4 regions of the Arthrobacter sp. NPDC058097 genome follow, and region 2 is predicted to be linked to each of the others. Evidence: riboswitches for the same ligand, from Rfam matches in the RefSeq annotation. Region 2 holds a riboswitch; each other region holds the start of a gene.
The links. A riboswitch is a leader RNA that binds a small molecule or an ion and turns the genes downstream of it on or off. The one in region 2 is predicted to bind thiamine pyrophosphate.
Positions count from the first base shown of each region.

Region 1: linked by a shared signal. The riboswitch ahead of ACFVTE_RS14390 (bifunctional hydroxymethylpyrimidine kinase/phosphomethylpyrimidine kinase) and the one ahead of thiC (phosphomethylpyrimidine synthase ThiC) in region 2 are both predicted to bind thiamine pyrophosphate.
Region 3: linked by a shared signal. The riboswitch ahead of ACFVTE_RS08055 (ECF transporter S component) and the one ahead of thiC (phosphomethylpyrimidine synthase ThiC) in region 2 are both predicted to bind thiamine pyrophosphate.
Region 4: linked by a shared signal. The riboswitch ahead of thiO (glycine oxidase ThiO) and the one ahead of thiC (phosphomethylpyrimidine synthase ThiC) in region 2 are both predicted to bind thiamine pyrophosphate.

Region 1 covers NZ_JBHVSZ010000007.1:281,799-286,473, forward strand. The annotation lists gene ACFVTE_RS14390 (bifunctional hydroxymethylpyrimidine kinase/phosphomethylpyrimidine kinase) at 62-1,657, opposite strand; TPP riboswitch at 1,640-1,736, opposite strand; gene ACFVTE_RS14395 (Rne/Rng family ribonuclease) at 1,864-4,675, opposite strand, start outside.
Region 2 covers NZ_JBHVSZ010000002.1:540,997-545,671, forward strand. The annotation lists gene ACFVTE_RS06375 (alpha/beta fold hydrolase) at 1-420, shown strand, start outside; gene thiC (phosphomethylpyrimidine synthase ThiC) at 537-2,366, opposite strand; TPP riboswitch at 2,362-2,469, opposite strand; gene ACFVTE_RS06385 (amidohydrolase family protein) at 2,505-3,587, shown strand; gene ACFVTE_RS06390 (VOC family protein) at 3,666-4,541, shown strand; gene ACFVTE_RS06395 (hypothetical protein) at 4,658-4,675, shown strand, end outside.
Region 3 covers NZ_JBHVSZ010000003.1:341,455-346,129, reverse strand. The annotation lists gene ACFVTE_RS08085 (Na+/H+ antiporter subunit D) at 1-401, shown strand, start outside; gene ACFVTE_RS08080 (Na+/H+ antiporter subunit E) at 398-943, shown strand; gene ACFVTE_RS08075 (monovalent cation/H+ antiporter complex subunit F) at 940-1,218, shown strand; gene mnhG (monovalent cation/H(+) antiporter subunit G) at 1,208-1,624, shown strand; gene ACFVTE_RS08065 (DUF4235 domain-containing protein) at 1,751-2,014, opposite strand; gene ACFVTE_RS08060 (heme-degrading domain-containing protein) at 2,074-2,625, opposite strand; TPP riboswitch at 2,745-2,887, shown strand; gene ACFVTE_RS08055 (ECF transporter S component) at 2,960-3,580, shown strand; gene ACFVTE_RS08050 (ABC transporter ATP-binding protein) at 3,580-4,675, shown strand, end outside.
Region 4 covers NZ_JBHVSZ010000002.1:189,144-193,818, reverse strand. The annotation lists gene ACFVTE_RS04835 (thiazole synthase) at 1-565, opposite strand, end outside; gene thiS (sulfur carrier protein ThiS) at 571-807, opposite strand; gene thiO (glycine oxidase ThiO) at 868-2,157, opposite strand; TPP riboswitch at 2,150-2,270, opposite strand; gene thiE (thiamine phosphate synthase) at 2,298-2,999, shown strand; partial or broken gene ACFVTE_RS04815 (ferritin-like fold-containing protein) at 3,011-3,684, opposite strand; gene ACFVTE_RS04810 (RNB domain-containing ribonuclease) at 3,726-4,675, shown strand, end outside.

The sequences.
Region 1 (4,675 bases), on a different contig from region 2:
GCTGTTCCGGACATCCTATGCCGTGCGCGACCATCATACCGGGCGCGGCGGCCGCTGCCGCTCAGCTGTGGCGGCTCGGCGCGTCGAAGAATTCCACCTCGTACCGGCAGGAGTGCCGGAAGGCGGTGATCATCGCTTCGCGCTCTGCCGCGGACGCGGTCCGGCCGGCGCCGTCGGCGATTTCGATCGCCCGCTGGGTGGCGGCAGCGAACTCCTCGTCGGCGTACGTCCGCAGCCACTCGGCGTACGGGTGCCCGGCCGGGGCGCCGGCAGCCACATATTCGGCGTGCAGGGTCTCCCCCACCTCGGCGTAGAGCCAGAAGCAGGGCAGGACCGCGGCCACCAGCACCGCGTAGCTGCCGCCGGCGGAGGCCGCCACCAGATGGTCGACGTAGGCTTTCGTGACCGGACCCAGCTCAGCGTTTACGGTGCGCGTGCTGAGCCAGTTGCGGTGCAGTTCCGATTCAACTTCCAGGCACTGCTGGGCCGAGCGCGCCCAGAACAGCTGCTCGGACTCGGTTGGCGCCAACGCACTGGCCCGGGCCAGGACACGGGAGTAGCCGTTGAGGTAAATGGCGTCCTGGGCGAGGTAGTACGCGAATTCCTTCTCCGCGAGGGTGCCGTCGGCCAACCCACGGATGAAGCCCAGGCCATAGATGGCTTCCAGGTCGCCAACAGACTCGGCACGCAACAGTTCCGCGAACCCGCCCTTGCGTTGGGGCTGGGCTGATATTCCAGTTTGGGCCAGGTGGTGGAAGTGGTTGATCGGTCCGTTGCCTGCCCCGACTTCCAGCTGCCCGGACGTGCGGAGGGCCCCGGCCAGCCAGGGCTTGACCGCCCGCAGAGACGCTTCCCAGTCACCCAGGCGCGCCTGGGCTGTGGCCATCGCCGAGGAGAGCGAACACCCGGTGCCATGGCTGTTCCGCGTGCTGATCCGTTCCCCCGCGACCTCCACCACCTCCGCCGACAGCAGCCCGGCCGTGTTCACGAGGGCATCCGGGCACGTTGAGCCGTTCAGGTGGCCGCCCTTGACAAGGACCGTGGCGCCGGTCTGGTCCGCGAGTCGCCTTCCCTGTTCAAGCGCCGCGGCCCAGTCAGCCGCGTCGGGCTCGCCGAGCAGCATGGCCAGCTCGGGAAGGTTGGGGGTGATCAGGTGCGCCAGCGGCAGCAGCTGCCGGAGGGCTGCTTCCGCAGACTCCTGCAGGAGGCGGTCACCGCTGGTGGCCACCATCACCGGATCCAGAACCACGACGCCGGGCCGCACCTCTTCGAGCCAGCTGCGGACCGCGGCAATCACCTGTGCATCCCCCAGCATGCCGATCTTCACGGCGTCCACATGGATATCGTCGCTGACGGCGTCGAGTTGGGCTGACAGGAAGGAAGCCGGCGGAACGTGCACGCCCCTCACACCCGTGGTGTTCTGGGCGGTGAGGGCGGTTATTGCAGCCATCCCGTAGCCGCCGTGGGCCGCGATGCTTTTCAGGTCGGCCTGGATGCCTGCACCGCCGGACGGATCCGAGCCTGCGATGGCAAGGACCCGGGGAATTTCCCGGGAGGTCGGAACGGCCGGCGCCGCAGTTTCCAGAAGGGAACCGGCGGCACCCGCGGGTGCGGGCAGGAGTGATGCTGATGACAATGTTGATGGCAAAGAAGACATCCCTTCGCCGGTGCTAACCGGACAGGTTCAACGGGTTTGGATCTCAGCCGGCCCTTGCGCGGCACCCCGTGTCAGTCCTCCAGCCTAGCCGGTGGATCGGCGTCGGGCACTGAATTTGACGTTTGCAACAGGCCGGCGGCCACACCGGCAGGAACCAGAAAGGTCCGGCACCGCAACTTCCTGCGGTGCCGGACCTACTTCTTGTCCTACAGTTCCGAGGCCGGTACCCCGACGCCCAGAATGATCGGTTCGCTGGCTGCCGGCGGAGCCGCCTTGGCCGCCTGCGGATTGCCCGCTTCCGGCGCCTTGGCCTCGTGCGAGTGCCCGGCCGCTGCAGCCTGCGCGACCTCGTGGTGTTCCACGGATGTCTCGTTGGCAGCTCCCTGGGCACGGCTGGCACTGCGGTTGCGGCGCGGACGGCGGCTGCGGGACGGCGCGGTGGGGCTTTCCACCGGCTGTCCTGCCGACGGCTGTGCCGCGGCGGGAATCTCCTCCGGAGCCTCCTCCTCTTCGGCGGGGGCGACCGGAGCGCCGAGGTGTGCGAAGGCTTCCTCGAGGCGGTCCAGCGTCAGGGCCGGCGCTTCCTTGACCGGCTCGTCGCTGTGGTCGACGAACGGAAGAATCACTTTTTCGCCGCCGAACGTGAGCACTGCGCCAGGCCGCCCGGAGACGCTCTCCGTTTCCGGAGCGCGGTGTACCACGGGGCTTTCCGGTGCGGCGGCCGCGGGCGCGGCAGGCCGGGCGGGCTCACCCGACGCCGCGGCACTGTGCGCTGCTTCCTCATGCAGGTGGGCGGCATGGGCCGCTGCCGCGATGTTGGCGAGGGCAGCACGGGTCGCTTCAGCCTTGGCGTGGCGTTCCGCTTCCGAGGGTTCCGGGTGGTGCAGTGCAGCAGGTGCGGCCGGAGCAGTCTCTGAGGACGGCTGTCCGCCCTTGCCGCGGCGGCGCTTCCGCTCTGACCTGGCGGGCGGCTGGACCTCGGCACGGTGCACGTGGTGCTCCGCTGCCACGGTGTTGGCGCGGCGGTGCTCCACCGGCTCGTCATGGGTGACGACGCCCCGGCCGGCACATGCCTCGCACTGCTCGCCGAAGACTTCCAGGAGGCCGGTGCCCATGCGCTTGCGCGTCATCTGCACGAGTCCCAGGGAGGTCACTTCGGCCACCTGGTGCTTGGTCCGGTCGCGGCCCAGGCATTCCACCAGGCGGCGCAGGACGAGGTCGCGGTTGGACTCCAGCACCATGTCGATGAAGTCGATGACGATGATGCCGCCGATGTCCCGCAGGCGCAGCTGGCGGACAACTTCCTCGGCTGCCTCAAGGTTGTTCTTGGTGACAGTCTCTTCGAGGTTGCCGCCGCTGCCGGTGAACTTGCCGGTGTTGACGTCAACCACCGTCATGGCCTCGGTGCGGTCAATGACCAGCGAGCCGCCGGACGGCAGGAACACCTTGCGGTCCAGTGCCTTGTGGATCTGCTCGTCGATGCGCCAGGCCGAGAAGATGTCCTCGTCCTTGGTCCACTTTTCGAGCCGGCCCACCAGGTCCGGCGCGACATAGGTGACGTACGCCTCTATGGTGTCCCACGCCTCGTCGCCGGAGACGATCAGCTTGGAGAAGTCCTCGTTGAAAACGTCACGCACAACCTTGATGGTCAGGTCCGGTTCGCCGTAAAGCAGTTCGGGCGCGAGGACCTTGGTGGACTTCGCCTGGCTCTCAATCCCCTCCCACTGGGCACGGAGGCGGTTGATGTCGTGGGTCAGTTCCTCCTCGGAGGCGCCTTCAGCGGCCGTGCGGACAATGACGCCCGCGTCCTCGGGGAGACGGTCCTTGAGGATGCGCTTCAGGCGGTTGCGTTCGACGTCGGGCAGCTTGCGGGAGATGCCGGTCATGGATCCGCCCGGGACGTACACGAGGTACCGGCCGGGCAGGGAGATCTGGCTGGTCAGCCGCGCACCCTTGTGGCCTACCGGGTCCTTGGTGACCTGGACCAGGACGGAGTCGCCGGACTTGAGCGCGTTTTCGATCCGGCGCTGCTTGCCCTCGAGGGTGGCGGCGTCCCAGTTGACCTCACCGGCGTACAGCACGGCGTTGCGGCCGCGTCCGATGTCGACGAAGGCAGCTTCCATGGACGGCAGGACGTTCTGGACCTTGCCCAGGTAGACGTTGCCGATCAGGGAGTCCTGCTGCGTCTTGGAGACGAAATGCTCAGCCAGGACGCCGTCTTCCAGGACACCGATCTGGATTCTGTCGTCGCGCTGGCGGACGATCATCTGGCGGTCCACGGATTCCCGGCGGGCCAGGAACTCGGCCTCGGTGATCACGGTGCGGCGGCGGCCGGTGTCCCGCGATTCGCGGCGGCGCTGCTTCTTGGCCTCCAGGCGGGTGGATCCCTTGACGCTGGTCACGCGGTTGCTCGCCGGTGCCTCGCTGATGGTTCGGGGAGCGCGGACGCGGGTGACCGTGTTGGGGGGATCGTCTTCTCCCCCGCCGGTCAGTTCCAGGTCCTGGTCGCCGCGGCGGCGGCGACGGCGACGGCGGGACGTCACGCCGTCGTCAGGCTGCCCAGCTTCGTCTTCGAGCGCCTCGTCGGAAACGTCCGTTTCCTCATCGCCGTCGGTGATCTCACGGTCGGTCCGGCTGCGGCCGCGGCGACCGCGGCTGCGCCGCCGGCGCCGGCCGCCCTCGTCCTCCAGTTCGTCCTCGCCTTCCTCGGCGGCCGCGTCCTCTTTGGCGGGAGCCGCAGGGCGGATGACCGTGTTCAGGTCAGGGGCCTGGAAGATGATCGACGTTACTGATGCCGGCTCAAGGAAAAGCGAACCCACGGGCGACTGCCCGGCAGGCTCTTCTTCGGCCTCTTCCTCGGCAGCGGCTTCCTGTGCAGCGGCTTCCCGTGCAGCGGCCGATTCGGCGCCTGCCTCGGATACAGGTGCCGGGGCAGCTGCAGGCGCGGGGGCAGCGGCGGGTGCCGCAGCCGCATCGGCGGGTGCCGCGGCCGCCTCGGCGGGCACTTCGGTCTCGCTG
Region 2 (4,675 bases):
CTGTCGCTCACCGCCGATCTGCCTGCCACCGCCGCGCACCGCGCCCTGATGGAGCCGCTGTTCGAGGTCAGGCACCAGCTCGGCGACGACGACTACGAGCGCGAATTCCTGCGACGCGCCTTCGCCGCGGACACACCGGAGCCCAGTACCCCGGAAGCGAAGCGCGCTGCGCGCCGGCTGCGCCTGCAGGCGCCGCCGTGGCAGGCGCCGCTGCAGATCGTGCCGGGTGTTCCCACCCTGGTGCTCACCGGCGGCTGGGAGCCGCTGTACGAGGAAATCGCCGGCTACCTGCGCGAGACGGGCGCCCTGCACCGCATCGCTGCCGGAGGGCACCGGCCCCACGATTCACCCGAGGGCGACCGCCACATCCGGTCGTTCATCGCCGAGGTCAGCCGGCGGCAGCAGCCCCGGGCCAGCTGACGGAGCTGCCTCTGCTAAAAACGGAGCTGCCTCTGCTAAAAAAGGTACCGGCATCCGTCCGGCCAGCCCCCAATGCCAGCCGGACGGAACCCCCTGGACGGCACCCCGAAGAGCCGTTAGTTGCGTGCCGATTCCGGAAGCCGCAGCTCCGGCAGGTACACCTTGCCGCCCGCAGCGAGAAATTCCTGGCTCTTCTCGCGCATGCCCTCCGCCATTTCTGCGAGGGCGGCTTGCGCTTCGGCTGAGCCGTATTCGTTCCGGATGTCCTGGCTGATCCGCATGGAGCAGAACTTGGGTCCGCACATCGAGCAGAAGTGAGCTGTCTTGGCGGGTTCCGCCGGCAGCGTCTCGTCGTGGAAGGACTCGGCCGTCACCGGGTCCAGCGACAGCGCGAACTGGTCGCGCCACCGGAACTCGAACCGGGCCTTGGACAGCGCATCGTCGCGCTCGTTCGCGCCGGGGTGCCCCTTGGCCAGGTCGGCGGCGTGTGCGGCGATCTTGTACGTGATGACGCCGGTCTTCACGTCGTCCTTGTTGGGCAGGCCCAGGTGTTCCTTCGGGGTGACGTAGCAAAGCATGGCCGTGCCGTAGCGGGCGATTTCGGTGGCGCCGATGGCCGAGGTGATGTGGTCGTAGCCGGGGGCCACGTCCGTGACCAGCGGGCCCAGCGTGTAGAAGGGCGCACCCTTGCAAAGTTCCTGCTGGCGCTCAACGTTTTCACGCACCAGGTGGAACGGGATGTGTCCCGGCCCCTCGACCATGACCTGGACGTCGTACTCCCATGCCCGCTGGGTCAGCTCAGCCAGGGTGTCCAGTTCGGCGAACTGCGCGGCATCGTTGGCGTCCGCCGTCGCACCCGGCCGGAGGCCGTCGCCCAGCGAGAACGCGACGTCGTACTTCGCGAAGATCTCGCAGAGCTCGTCGAAGTGGGTATACAGGAAGTTTTCCTGGTGGTGGGCAAGGCACCAGCCGGCCATGATTGAGCCGCCGCGGGAGACGATGCCGGTGACGCGGTTCGCCGTGAGCGGCACGTACCTCAGCAGCACGCCGGCGTGGATGGTCATGTAGTCCACGCCCTGTTCGCACTGTTCGATGACGGTGTCGCGGAAGATCTCCCAGGTGAGGGCGTTCGCCTCGCCGTTGACCTTTTCCAGGGCCTGGTAGATCGGCACGGTGCCGATCGGCACGGGGGAGTTGCGGATGAGCCACTCACGCGTCGTGTGGATGTCATCGCCCGTGGACAGGTCCATGACGGTGTCTGCCCCCCATTGCGTGGCCCACTGCAGCTTGTCCACCTCCTCCGCGATGGAGCTGGTGACGGCCGAGTTGCCGATGTTGGCGTTGATCTTCACCAGGAACGCTTTGCCGATGATCATGGGCTCGGATTCCGGGTGGTTGATGTTGCTGGGGATGATGGCCCGTCCGGCGGCGAGTTCGCTGCGGACCAGTTCCACATCGCAGTTTTCGCGGAGGGCCACGAAGCGCATTTCGGGGGTAATGACGCCTTGGCGCGCATAGTGCATCTGCGTCACGGTCTTGCCGTCAGTAGCACGGCGGGGCACCGGCCGTGCGCCCTTCCACTCGGCGGAAGCCGCGCCGCGGCGCACGGCTGACTTGCCGTCGTCGAGCAGGTTCCGTTCACGTCCGTCGTACGTCTCCGTGTCTGCGCGTGCCGCAATCCATTCCGAACGGAACGGGGCGAGGCCCACTACCGGGTCGCTGCCCGGACCCGCAGTGCGGTAAACCCTCAGCGGTTCATTCTGCTCGCCGTTCGGTGAAGGCTCCAAGGCGATTTCCGTTACGGGAACCCGCAGGCCGTCGCCTTCCAGGTAGGCCAGTGAATGGGATTTCAGCGACTGCGTGACACCGCCGGCTGCATTGCCGGCCGTTTCACTTTGGGCTGCATCAATTTGGGCAGGGCTCAGCTGTGATTTCTGGGTGCTCAATTTACTGCTCACTTCCTTCGCCGGCATTACCCGGACAGGTTCAACGGTCGCAGGCTGCGCCAGCCTGATCTCAGCCCCTGCAGGGGCCCCCGTGTGGTCGTAAATGAAGCTACCACAGCTGCGCCTTAGGCTGGTGTCATGGCGCACATCATCGAATTCAGCGGACCCGTGCTCACCGCGGCGGATGAGGAACGCCGCGGGCTCTGGTCCGTGGACGGGAAGCTGACGTTCGAACCTCCGGGCCAGCGGGCGGACGCCGTCCTGGACGGCTGGGTCCTGCCGGGTTTCGCCGATGCCCACTGCCACATCGGGCTGGGTCCGGGCGGGGCCGTTGACGACGACGTCGCTTACGAGCAGGCAATGACGGACCGCAACGCCGGCACCCTGCTGGTCCGGGATGCCGGGGTCGCCAGCGACACCCGGTGGCTGCAGCAGCGGGACGACACTCCGCGGATCATCAGGGCCGGCCGGCACGTTGCACGGTCCCGCCGCTACCTGAGGAACTTCGCGGTGGAAGTCGAGCCGGAGGGCCTCGTGGAGGCGGTGCGCAAGCAGGCCCGGGAAGGGGACGGCTGGGTCAAGCTGGTGGGGGACTGGATCGACCGGACCGCCGGCGACCTCGCGCCGTCGTTCCCGGCCGCGGACGTGCGGGACGCCATCCGGGCAGCCCACGACGAGGGGGCCAGGGTCACGGCGCACTGCTTCGGTGAAGACACCCTGGACGACATGCTCGACGCCGGCATCGACTGCATCGAGCATGCGACTGGCCTGCTGCCCAGGCACATCCCCCGGTTTGTCGAGCAGCAGGTGCCGATCGTGCCGACGCTCATCAATATCGCGACCTTCCCGGACATTGCCGCCCAGGCCGAGCCGAAGTTCCCGCGGTACGCTGGGCACATGCGCTCACTGTGGGCGCGCCGTCGTGAGCGCGTCCTGGAGGCCTATGAGGCCGGCGTCGAAATATATGCCGGAACGGATGCCGGCAGTGTGATTCGCCACGGCCGCATCGCAGACGAAATCCTTGAGCTGCACGCCGCCGGACTGCCGGCTGCAGCGGCGCTGGACGCGGCCTGCTGGCGTGCACGCCGCTGGCTGGGCGCCGACGCTCTGGCGGAAGGGGCCGCGGCCGATGTGGTGGTCTGCCAGGAGGACCCGCGCGCCTTGCCGGAGACTATCCGCAGCCTCACGAATGTGGTCCTGCGCGGCAAGATCGTTCATTAGGAATAAATTGAAGCTTCAAGTAATTTAGTAATGTGGAGGCCGCCGAAATCCGGTGGCCCGGACATTCGGGAGTATTCGATGACAACAGCAGACAGCAGCCAGGACTTGCTTCCTGCCAACCTCACCATGGGCACCGTCATGCTCAAGGTGGGCGACATGAAGCTCATGACCGATTACTACCAGCGCGCCCTCGGCCTCGACGTCGTTGCCGAGCAGGACGGCGGCCTCTACCTTGGCCGGCTTAAGACGCCCCTGGTCCACCTCGCTCCCGCTCCGGGCCTCAGCATCCCCGGCCGGGGTGAGGCCGGCCTCTTCCACACGGCACTCCTGTTCGAAGACCAGTCCTCGCTTGCCGCCACGGTTGCCAGCGCGGCCCAGTATGAGCCGCAGGCGTTCGTGGGCAGCGCCGACCATCTGGTGAGTGAGGCGTTCTACTTCACCGATCCGGAGGGCAACGGGATTGAGCTCTACTGGGACCGTCCGCGCGAGGCCTGGTCCTGGGAGGGCAAGAACGTCGTCATGGACAGCCTGGCACTCCCGCCCCAGCGGTATCTTCAGGACCACCTCACGCAGGAGTCCATCGAAGGCCAGCGCGGCACGGACGCAGAGGTGGGGCACGTCCACCTTCAGGTGGGCGACGTGGAGTCAGCCCACGACTTCTACGTCGGCACCCTGGGATTCGAAAAAACAGCGGGCTGGCACGGCCGGGCACTGTTTGTGTCCGCCGGCGGCTACCACCACCACATGGCCATGAATGTCTGGAACAGCCGCGGCGCCGGTCCGCGCCGGGACACCCTGGGCCTCGGCGAGGTCCTCATCGAGGTGCCTTCAGGGGACGACGTCGGCGCCCTCGCCGACCGCCTCAAGGTCGCCGGAGTCGAATCGCACCACACCGGCGCCGAGCTCCGGTTTGAGGATCCGTGGCGCAACCGCCTCCGCGTCGCCGTGCGCTAAGCGTCGCGTGCGATAAACCCGGTGCGCTAAGCCCGGCGACCCAGTTGGGTTAGGCTGACATTCGAAGGGCCCCGGCACCGCCGGGGCATGCACGCCGACGGAATGAGGACGAATCCATGGGCTTCACCGAAGTG
Region 3 (4,675 bases), on a different contig from region 2:
TGATGCAGGCGGGCATCGCCCTGGGCACCCCGCTGGCCTACGCCCTGGTGATCGGCGGCGTGCTGACGAGCCTCCTGACCCTCCTGGCCGTTGCCCGCGTATGGAACCGTGCGTTCTGGCGGAAGGCCGAGGACGCGGAGCACCCCGACCCGGTGCTCCTGGCTCCCGCTCCGGCAGCGGAAGCCGGCACGACGGCGCTACGCCTCCTGCCGCGGACCATGGTGGGCTCCACCCTGGGCCTGGTGGTGCTGGGTGTGGCGCTCACGGTCTTCGCCGGCCCGATCTTCCAGGTGGCGGACCAGTCCGCCGCGGCCATGCTCGACAGGTCCGCCTACATCCAGGCCGTGCTCGGGGACGGCGTCCCGGTCCCGGCCCTGGGGCAGGGCGGAGGCGGAAAGTGAGCCGGAAAAAGGTGTCCCTGCGGCAGGAACTGCCGCTGCTGGTCTGGCTTGTCATCGTCTGGGGAGCACTCTGGCAGGACTTCAGCCCCGGCAACCTGCTCTTTGGCGCCCTGCTGGCGATTGCGGTGGCACGCCTGTTCTACCTGCCGCCGGTGGAACTGAGCGGCCGCTTCAACGTGCTGCGGGCTGTTCCGTTCGCGGTGGTGTTCCTCGGCAAGGTGGTGGCCGCCAGCTGCCAGGTCTTCTACCTGGCGGTGACCCAAGGGCCCAAGGTGACCAACGCCGTCGTCGCCGTTCCGTTGCGCAGCCATTCGGACCTGATGGTGACGGCGACCGGCCACGTGATTTCCCTGATCCCGGGGTCGCTCGTGGTGGAGGTGGACAGGTCCACCTCCACGCTCTACATCCATGGACTCAACGTCCGCAACGGGGAGGACGTCCTCAAGCTGCGCAAGGAAGTCCGCGACACCGAGGCGGGGCTGATCCGGATCATGGGAACGAAGGAAGAGCTTGCCGCCCTGAACCAGGAGGTTGGCGCATGATGGAACTGGTCCTCACCGTCACCGCCGTGGCGCTGGCCCTCGCCGCCGCGGGCACGATCATCCGCATCGCCCGTGGCCCGTCGCTGCTGGACCGGGTCCTCGCGGCGGACGTGCTGCTGGCCATCCTCGGCGCGGCGCTGTGCATCGACATGGCCGTGAACCGGCACCTGAACAACCTGATGCTGGTGGTGGCCATCTCCGTCATCGGGTTCATCGGCTCGGTGACGGTGGCGCGCTTCGTGGCGGACAGGCGGGAGCAGCCGAATGAGTCCTGAACCGAATGCCGTGGATGCCGTGATCGATGCCGTTTCGGCTGCATTCATGGTGGTGGGCGCCCTGATGTCCCTCGCCGCCGCTGTCGGCCTGCTCCGCTTCCCCGACCTGATGAGCCGCATGCACGCCGCCACCAAGCCGCAGGTGCTCGGGCTGTTCCTGCTGCTGGCGGCGGTGGGCTTGCAGCTGCGCACATGGTGGGTCTGGCCGGTACTGGCCGTGGCCTGGATCTTCCAGCTGCTCACCGTGCCTGTCTCTGCCCACATGGTGGGCCGGGCAGGCTACCGCACCAAGCACCTCCACAAGGAACTGCTCAGCGCCGACGAGCTCGAGGCCGTGGTGCTGAAGGCCGCCAAGGCGGCCCGCGAAGCCGAAGCGGACGACGGCGGTCATCACCCGCCGTCGTAAGCGATTGTTTGCGATGTGCAACGTGCTCGGCCGTCCTGCGCCGAGTCGAGGTCATCAGCAGCGCCAGGTCCAGGACAGGAATAGTCTGGCCTGCGAAGCTTGGGGAAACAGGGTGGAGACAGGCGCCTAAACGATGTCCTGGGTCTTGGCGAAGCGGGTGATGGCCCGCTGGGTGCCGCGGTTGGCGAGCACCTGGATGACCGCGCTTACGGACGCGGAGACGAGGGCGAACGTCAGGGCCGTGCGCAGCGTGGTGGGGACGTCGTCCTTGTCCCCCTTGGGCGGCTTCTGCCCCGTGACCTTTTCCCAGATGGTATCGACGGCCTTGGTGCCGGCGAATCCTGCCAGCAGGCTGATGCCCGTGCCAAGCAGCTTGATCACAAAACTCATTCCGGAACTCCTCGCGTGGTGAACACTGGTCTTTGCCTAGCCTATCCGCATGCGGCGCGCTAGCTCTGCCGCATGGACCGGTGGATTTCCCGCAACGCCTGCACCACAAGGTCATGGTCGGCTTTCTGCGGCAGCCCGGACACAGTGACCACGGCCACCGCTCCCACATCCCGGACGTAGATGGGGAAGGCCCCGCCGTGGGCGGCGTAGGTGGACTGGTCGAACCAGGCGTTGTCCTCGATCCGTCCGCCGCCGGTTCTGCCGCGCAGGCCCACCAGCAGCGACGGTTCCTCGTAGCGCACGGCGGTCCGCTGCTTGGCCCGCACCCAGCCCTCGTTGTCCGGGGTGGCACCCTCGAGGGCCACGTGGAAGAGAACCTGTTCGCCCTTGGTGATGTCGATGGCGATGGGCAGGTTGTCCTCCTTGCCGCGCTCCACCAGTTCCAGGCCGAGGGCCAGGGCATCGTCCTTGCTGAACCTGGGGAACTGCAGTTCGGCGATTTCACCCTCGATCCGGCCGATCAGGGCTTCCAGCGACCCCGCCGGCTGGTCCTCGACGGAATCGGGGTCAAAGGCGGGCAGGGCAGCGCTGCCGGAGTCCTGTGGCGTCATGGCCCCAATGTACTCCGGACAGTACTCCCGGCGGCGCAGGAAGACTCCCCGATTGTGACGGCGGCCCCGGGATTCCGGGGCCGCCGAGGTGTAAACTGGACCAGCCCACAAGGGCAGATTTATCACGACAGGGGAGCGCCGCCGTCGGGATGCAAGGCAACTGCCAGCGCAACCGCGGATGGGCGCTGAGAGTGCGGACAGCCGCAGACCCTCGAACCTGATCCGGCTAGTACCGGCGCAAGGGAGTCGAGTTCTCAGAGCGCCCGGCAGCAGGTGGTCCAGCCACCGGCAGCCGGGGGAACGCTTTCCCCTCCTGTTCCTCAGGAGGACCATCATGACAACTGCAGCAATCAAGAAGACCAGCTATAACTGGCGCGTGGCGGACATCGTGGTGGCGGCGCTCATCGCCGTTGCCGGCGGCGTCATCTTCTGGGCCTGGTCCCAGGGCGCCAACCTTATTTCCACTCCCGTCAACGCCGTCTACCCGCCGCTGAGCGGCCTGTACGCCGGCGGCTGGATGATCCCGGCGGTCCTGGGCATGCTCATCATCCGCAAGCCCGGCGCGGCCCTGTTCTGCGAAACTGTCGCGGCCACCGGCGAGCTCATCATGGGCTCCCAGTACGGCACCACAGTGCTGATTTCCGGCGTCCTCCAGGGCCTGGGCGCGGAGCTCGTGTTCGCCGCCCTGGTGTACCGGAAGTTCAACCTCCCGGCCTCGCTGCTTGCGGGTGCCGGCGCCGGCCTGTTCTGCGGCCTCAACGACTCCTTCGCGCCGTGGGGCTGGAACATCGCCTACACCGGAGGAGACAAGCTCGCGTACATCGTGTTCTGCGCCATCTCCGGCGCGGTCATCGCCGGCGCCCTGTCCTGGATCGCCACCCGGGGCCTGGCCAAGACGGGCGTACTGAGCTCCTTCGCGTCCCGCAAGGCAGCAACGGAGCCCGTCTTCTCCTGATGCCCGCACATCACGACGGCGGCGTCCGGCCCGCCGCGGTACATGCCCGCGGCTGGGGCTGGCGCCACGCCGGCCGCACCAAACCCGCCGTCCACGCCCTGGACCTGGACATCCGCCCCGGCGAGCGGGTCCTGTTGCTGGGCCCCTCCGGGGCCGGCAAGTCCACGTTGCTCCACGCTCTGGCCGGCGTGCTGGGGGACAGCGACTCGGGCGGCAGTCCGGCGGACGACCGCGGTCCGAGGGGCGCCGGGGCGCCGGACCCTGACGACGCCGACGAGAGCGGCGAGCTGCTCATCGACGGCGCGCCGCCGCGCGCGCAGCGCGGCCGTGCCGGGCTCATGCAGCAGGACCCGGAAACCCAGGTGGTGCTCTCCCGCCTCGGCGACGACGTCGCCTTCGGCGCCGAAAACCTCTCGGTGCCCCGCGACGAGATCTGGCGCCGCGTGCACGAGGCACTGGACGACGTCGGACTCGCCCACCTGCCGCTGAACCACCCGACGTCGGCCCTGTCCGGCGGCCAGAAGCAGCGCCTGGCGCTCGCCGGCATCCTGGCGATGAGGCCGGGACTGATCCTGCTGGACGAGCCGACCGCGAACCTCGACCCTGCCGGCGTTTTGGAGGTCCGGGACGCCGTGGGCCGCTGCCTTGACAAGACCGGGGCCACCCTGGTGGTGGTGGAGCACCGGGTCGCCGTGTGGAAAGACCTTGTGGACCGCATTGTGGTGCTGCAGCCGGGGTCCGCCACGAACGGCGCGGTGCTGGTCGACGGCACGCCGGACGAGGTCCTCGAGCAGGCCCGCGGGATGCTCACCGCCGCCGGCGTGTGGGTCCCGGGCTACGTTCCCGAAACCCGGCACCGTTCGGCCGCCGGTCCGTCCATCGCCAACGGCGGCCAGCTGCTGCTCGCCGCCGAAAAGCTCGCCGTGTCGCGGGAGCGTCCCCGGCGCCGCGGATTCCGCTCCGTACCTCCGCAGCCGGTGCTGGGCGACGTCACGGCACAGGTCCGGGCGGGGGAAGCGCTGACCGTCACAGGACCCAACGGCGCGGGCAAGTCCACCTTCGCGCTGACCCTCGCCGGGCTGCTGCCGCCGGTGG
Region 4 (4,675 bases), 350 kb from region 2:
GCACCACGGGAACGGAGGCCCGAGACACGATCAGCTCGATGTTGTGCGGATTCAGGATGCCCAGGCCCGTTCCGATCGGTGCTCCCAGCGGCATCACGGCCGAGGCTCCCAGGTTTTCGAGTCGGAGTGCCAGGACGGGGTCGTCGTTGGTGTAGGCGAAGACCTTGAAGCCGCGGTTAACCAGCTGCTCGGTGGCGTCCACGAGCTCCACGGCGTCCGGCAGCAGCGTGTGCTCGTCCGCGATGACCTCGAGCTTGACCCAGTCCGTCTCCAGCGCCTCGCGGGCCAGCTCGGCCGTCATGACGGCGTCCCGGGCGGTGAAGCAGCCGGCGGTGTTGGGGAGCACGCGGATGTTGTGGTCCACCAGCAGCTGGAAGAGCGAACCCGTTTCGGCAGGCGAGTAGCGCCGCATCGCAACCGTGGTCAGCTGGGTGCCGGACGCGACCAGCGCTGAGCCGAGGCCGTCCAGGCTCGGGGCGCCCCCGGTGCCCATGATGAGCCGTGAGGTCAGCTCCACCCCGTCAATGACCAGGCTGTCTGCTGTCTCAACCAATGTTTCTGCCATCGCGCTCATCCTCCTTGGACTGCCGTGACTAGTTCTATCTCGTCGCCCTCGGCGAGGGCGGTGCTGTGCCACTGGCTGCGCGGCACGACGGCTGCATTGCGCGCCACCGCCACACCCAGTCGCTGGCCGTCGGCGGCCTGTCCGTTGGCGGACAGGCGGCGTCCCGTGACCTGGCTGACGAGCGAGGTCACTGAGGCGCCCTCGCCTACTTCCTGTTCGATACCGTTCAGAGTGATGTTCATGCTGGTTCCTTGTTCGGGTCAAATGTGACGCGTGTCATGCGGTGATGGGCTGCGCGGTGATCAGCCGGGGGCAGGGCTGAGTGCAATGTCGGGTTGCAGCGGCGCGGATTCAGCCGGGGCGGATTCAGCCGGTTCATGGAGTCCCGGGGAAAACCGGCCCGGCCGGAAGGCGGCCCAGCGCGGATCCCGAATGCCGTCCATGAGCTGGCGGCAGATCACTGCGGCCGCCGGGGTCAGCAGGACGCCGTGGCGGAAGAACCCGGTGGCGATGATGAGGCCGGCCACGTCCGTGCCGGGTTCCTGCCCGCCGGCCGGCACCCGGCCGAGCAGCGGCGCGTTGTCCGGTGTGCCCGGCCGCGCCCGCGCAGTGGCTTCGAGGAGCTCGAGCTCGGCGACCGCCGGCAGCAGGACCTGGGCGTCGCGCAGCAGCTGGTAGACACCGCCGGCGCTGGTGCCCGGCACGCCGTCCTCGCGCTGGGTGGCGCCGATCACCACCGTGCCGTCCTGGCGGGGCACGATGTAGACCGGAACGCCCCGCACCATGCCGCGGACTGTTGCGGTGAGCAGGGGCTGCAGGTGCGCGGGGACCCGCAGCCTGAGGATGTCGCCGTGGACCGGGCGCAGCGGCAGCTGCAGGCTTTCCGGCAGGTCCTGCAGCTGCGCCGCGGCCAGGCCGTTGGCCACCACCGTCTCGGCCGCCCGAACCGACCCGCCGCCGGCAAGCCGGACCCCGCTGACCCGTCCGCCGTCCCGGAGCAGGCCGGCCGCGTTGTCCCGCACCGCGTAGCCCTCCGCTGCCGCGATCTCCTGGCGATGGCCGGCCAGCCCGGCAGCAATCGCCCGGACCAGCCGGCGCGGATCCACCTGGTGGTCCGCCGGGATGTCCAGGGCACAGGAGATCGCGGGGCTGAGCAGCGGCTCCCGGGAACGTGCCTCGCGGATGGTCAGCGGCTCAACCTTCAGGCCGTGGCTCCGCTGCACGTCCCGCAGGTCCATCAGGGCGCGGCGGTCGGCCGGGTCGGCACCCACCGCAAGGGTCGGCGTCGTCAGGTATCCGGCGTCCTCGCCGGCAGTGAGTGTGGCGGCAAACTCAGGCCATCTGGCGGAGGACTCCAGCATCAGCTCCAGGAGCCCTTCCTCCTGGTAGTGCAGTTCGCTGACCGGAGCCAGCATGCCGGCCGCGGCCCAGCTTGCACCGCTGCCCGGGGCCTCATCGATGAGCACCACCGAACGGCCGGAGCGCCGTGCTTCCCAGGCGATTCCGTGGCCCACCACGCCGCCGCCGATGACGGCCACATCCGCCTCAAGACAGGTGGCGGCACAGTCCGCGCCGCTGGTTTCAGGGTTCATGAAAATCCTTCCCTACGCCGGTACTAACCGGATCAGGTCAAGCGGTCGGCTCTGACGCCCTCTCAGCCCTGCGCCTTTTATGACAGCAGTAACGGGCTCCCGCGGTACCTGCCCAGTTTAGAGGAACTAAGGTGGTTGCCATGACCCAGCACTCTGCCCACAACGCCGCCCGCCTCTACCTCTGCACCGACGCCCGCAAGGACCGCGGGGACTTTGCGGACTTCGTGGACGCGGCGTTCGCCGGCGGCGTGGACATCATCCAGTTGCGGGACAAGAGCATCGAGGCGGCCGAGGAACTCGAGCTCCTGGAAGTCGTCCATGCCGCCGCCCGCCGGCACGGCCGGCTGTGGGCGGTGAACGACCGTGCCGATATCGCGTCCATCGCCGGTGCGCCGGTGTTCCACATTGGCCAGAAGGACCTGCCGCTCCGCGCCGCCCGGAAGCTGCTGCACGATGCCACGGTCATCGGGCTGTCCACCCACAGCACGGAGCAGGTGGACGCCGCCGTCGCCGCCGCGCAGGGGCGCAGCGGCCTGGACTATTTCTGCGTGGGTCCGCTGTGGGCCACGCCCACCAAGCCCGGGCGCGCGGCCGTCGGGCTCGACCTGGTGCGCTACGCGGCGGAGGCCGTCCGCAGCGCGAACGAGGAACGGGTGGGCGGCCTGCTGCTGCCCTGGTTCGCGATCGGCGGGATCGACCGCACGAACGTGGAGCAGGTCCTGGCGGCGGGCGCCAGCCGGATCGTCGTCGTGCGCGCCATCACCGAGGCGGCTGACCCCTCGGCCGCTGCAGCAGAACTGCTCGACGCTCTGGACGCAACGGCGCCGGCAGCCGTCTCCTAAGGAAAGAGCGCCTAGCCGCTGAGGCCCAGCTGGACCATCCGCCGGGAATGGTTTTCCGCGACTTCGGCCGTGATGCCGCGCACCAGCTCGCGTGCGGTGGTGTCCGTGGCGCCCGGTTCCGCCTCGACGAACAGCTCGCTCAGAAAGGCGTTTTCGTGGCCCACGCGCTGGGCCTGCGTGATCGCTTCGCCCAGGAGCCGGCGGCCCCACAGCGCGAGCCGGGACGCCAGCCGGGGGTCGTCGGCCAGTGCTCCCTTGAGCCGTTCCCGGAGTACGGCCGTGGCCTCTTCGGATGGCTGGATCCGCTGGATGACGTATCCACGAAGCGGGCCACGGCCCGGTAGAAATCGGCGGACACTGTGTCCACCACATAGGCCTTCATCAGGGACTCGTACCAGTCCGCCGGGCGGGTCCGTTCATGGAAATGGTCCACGGCCAGCTGGAACGGCAGCATCGCGTGTTCGACGTCGACACCCATCTCCGCCAGCTTGGCGCTCACCAGCTCGTAGTGCTGGAATTCAATGACGGCGATCCTGCCGAGCACGGCGCGGTCGTGCAGCGTGGGCGAGTACCGGGCGTCCGAGGACAGCCGCTCGAACGCGGACAGCTCGCCGTATGCCATGACTCCGAACAGGTCTGCGACAAAGCGGTCGTAGCGAGCGGTGTCAGCCGAGGATGTGCCCATAATCCAAGACTAACGGCGCAATTCGGGCTAACCTGATTTTCGTGTCACATCATCGGCTCTCGCCCAGCGTCCACGAGCAGACCAACGCGCTCGCGGACGCCCTGAGCGCGCTGCGGACGGAACTGGAGCTTCCCGGGGAATTCCCCGAGGACGTGCTCAAGGAAGCCGAAGGGGCTGTTGCCGGCCGGGAATTCCCGGCCCTGGACCTGACCGGGGTGGAGTTCCTGACCATCGATCCGCCGTCGTCCACCGACCTTGACCAGGCGCTCTTCATCGAACGCCGCGGCGAGGGTTACCGGATCCTCTACGCCATCGCCGACGTCCCGTCCTTCGTGCAGCCGGGCGGCGCGCTCGACGCCGAAACCCGCCGCCGCGGCCAAACCTTCTACGCCCCGGACGGACGGATTCCGCTGCACCCGGAGGTCATCAGCGAGAACGCCGGCAGCCTGCTGGCCGGGCAGCTGTGTTCCGCCTTCGTGTGGGAGTTCGAGCTCGACGCCGCCGCCGAGGTGGTGTCCGTGGTGGTGCGCCGGGCAACCGTGCGCAGCCGGGCCAAGCTCAACTACAAGGGCGTCCAGGCGGACCTGGATGCCGGCACGGCCCCGCCCATGCTGCAGCTCCTGCGCGAGGTGGGGCGCAAGCGCGTGGACCTGGAGCGGGCCCGCGGCGGCGCCAGCCTGAACATGCCCGAGCAGGAGATCGTCCAGCTTCCCGACGGCGGCTACCGGATCGTGGCAGTGCCCCAGCTTCCGGTGGAGGACTGGAACGCCCAGATTTCGCTGATGACCGGGATGGCCGCCGCCTCCCTGATGCTCAACGGCAAGGTGGGGATCCTGCGCACCATGCCCGCCCCGGATGAACGCTCGCTCAGCCACTTCAAGCGGCAGACAGCCGCGCTGGGCAAACCGTGGGACGGGCAGGAAACCTACGGCGAGTACCTGCGCACCCTCGATCCCACCGACCACCGACAACTGGCCATCCTGCATTCGGC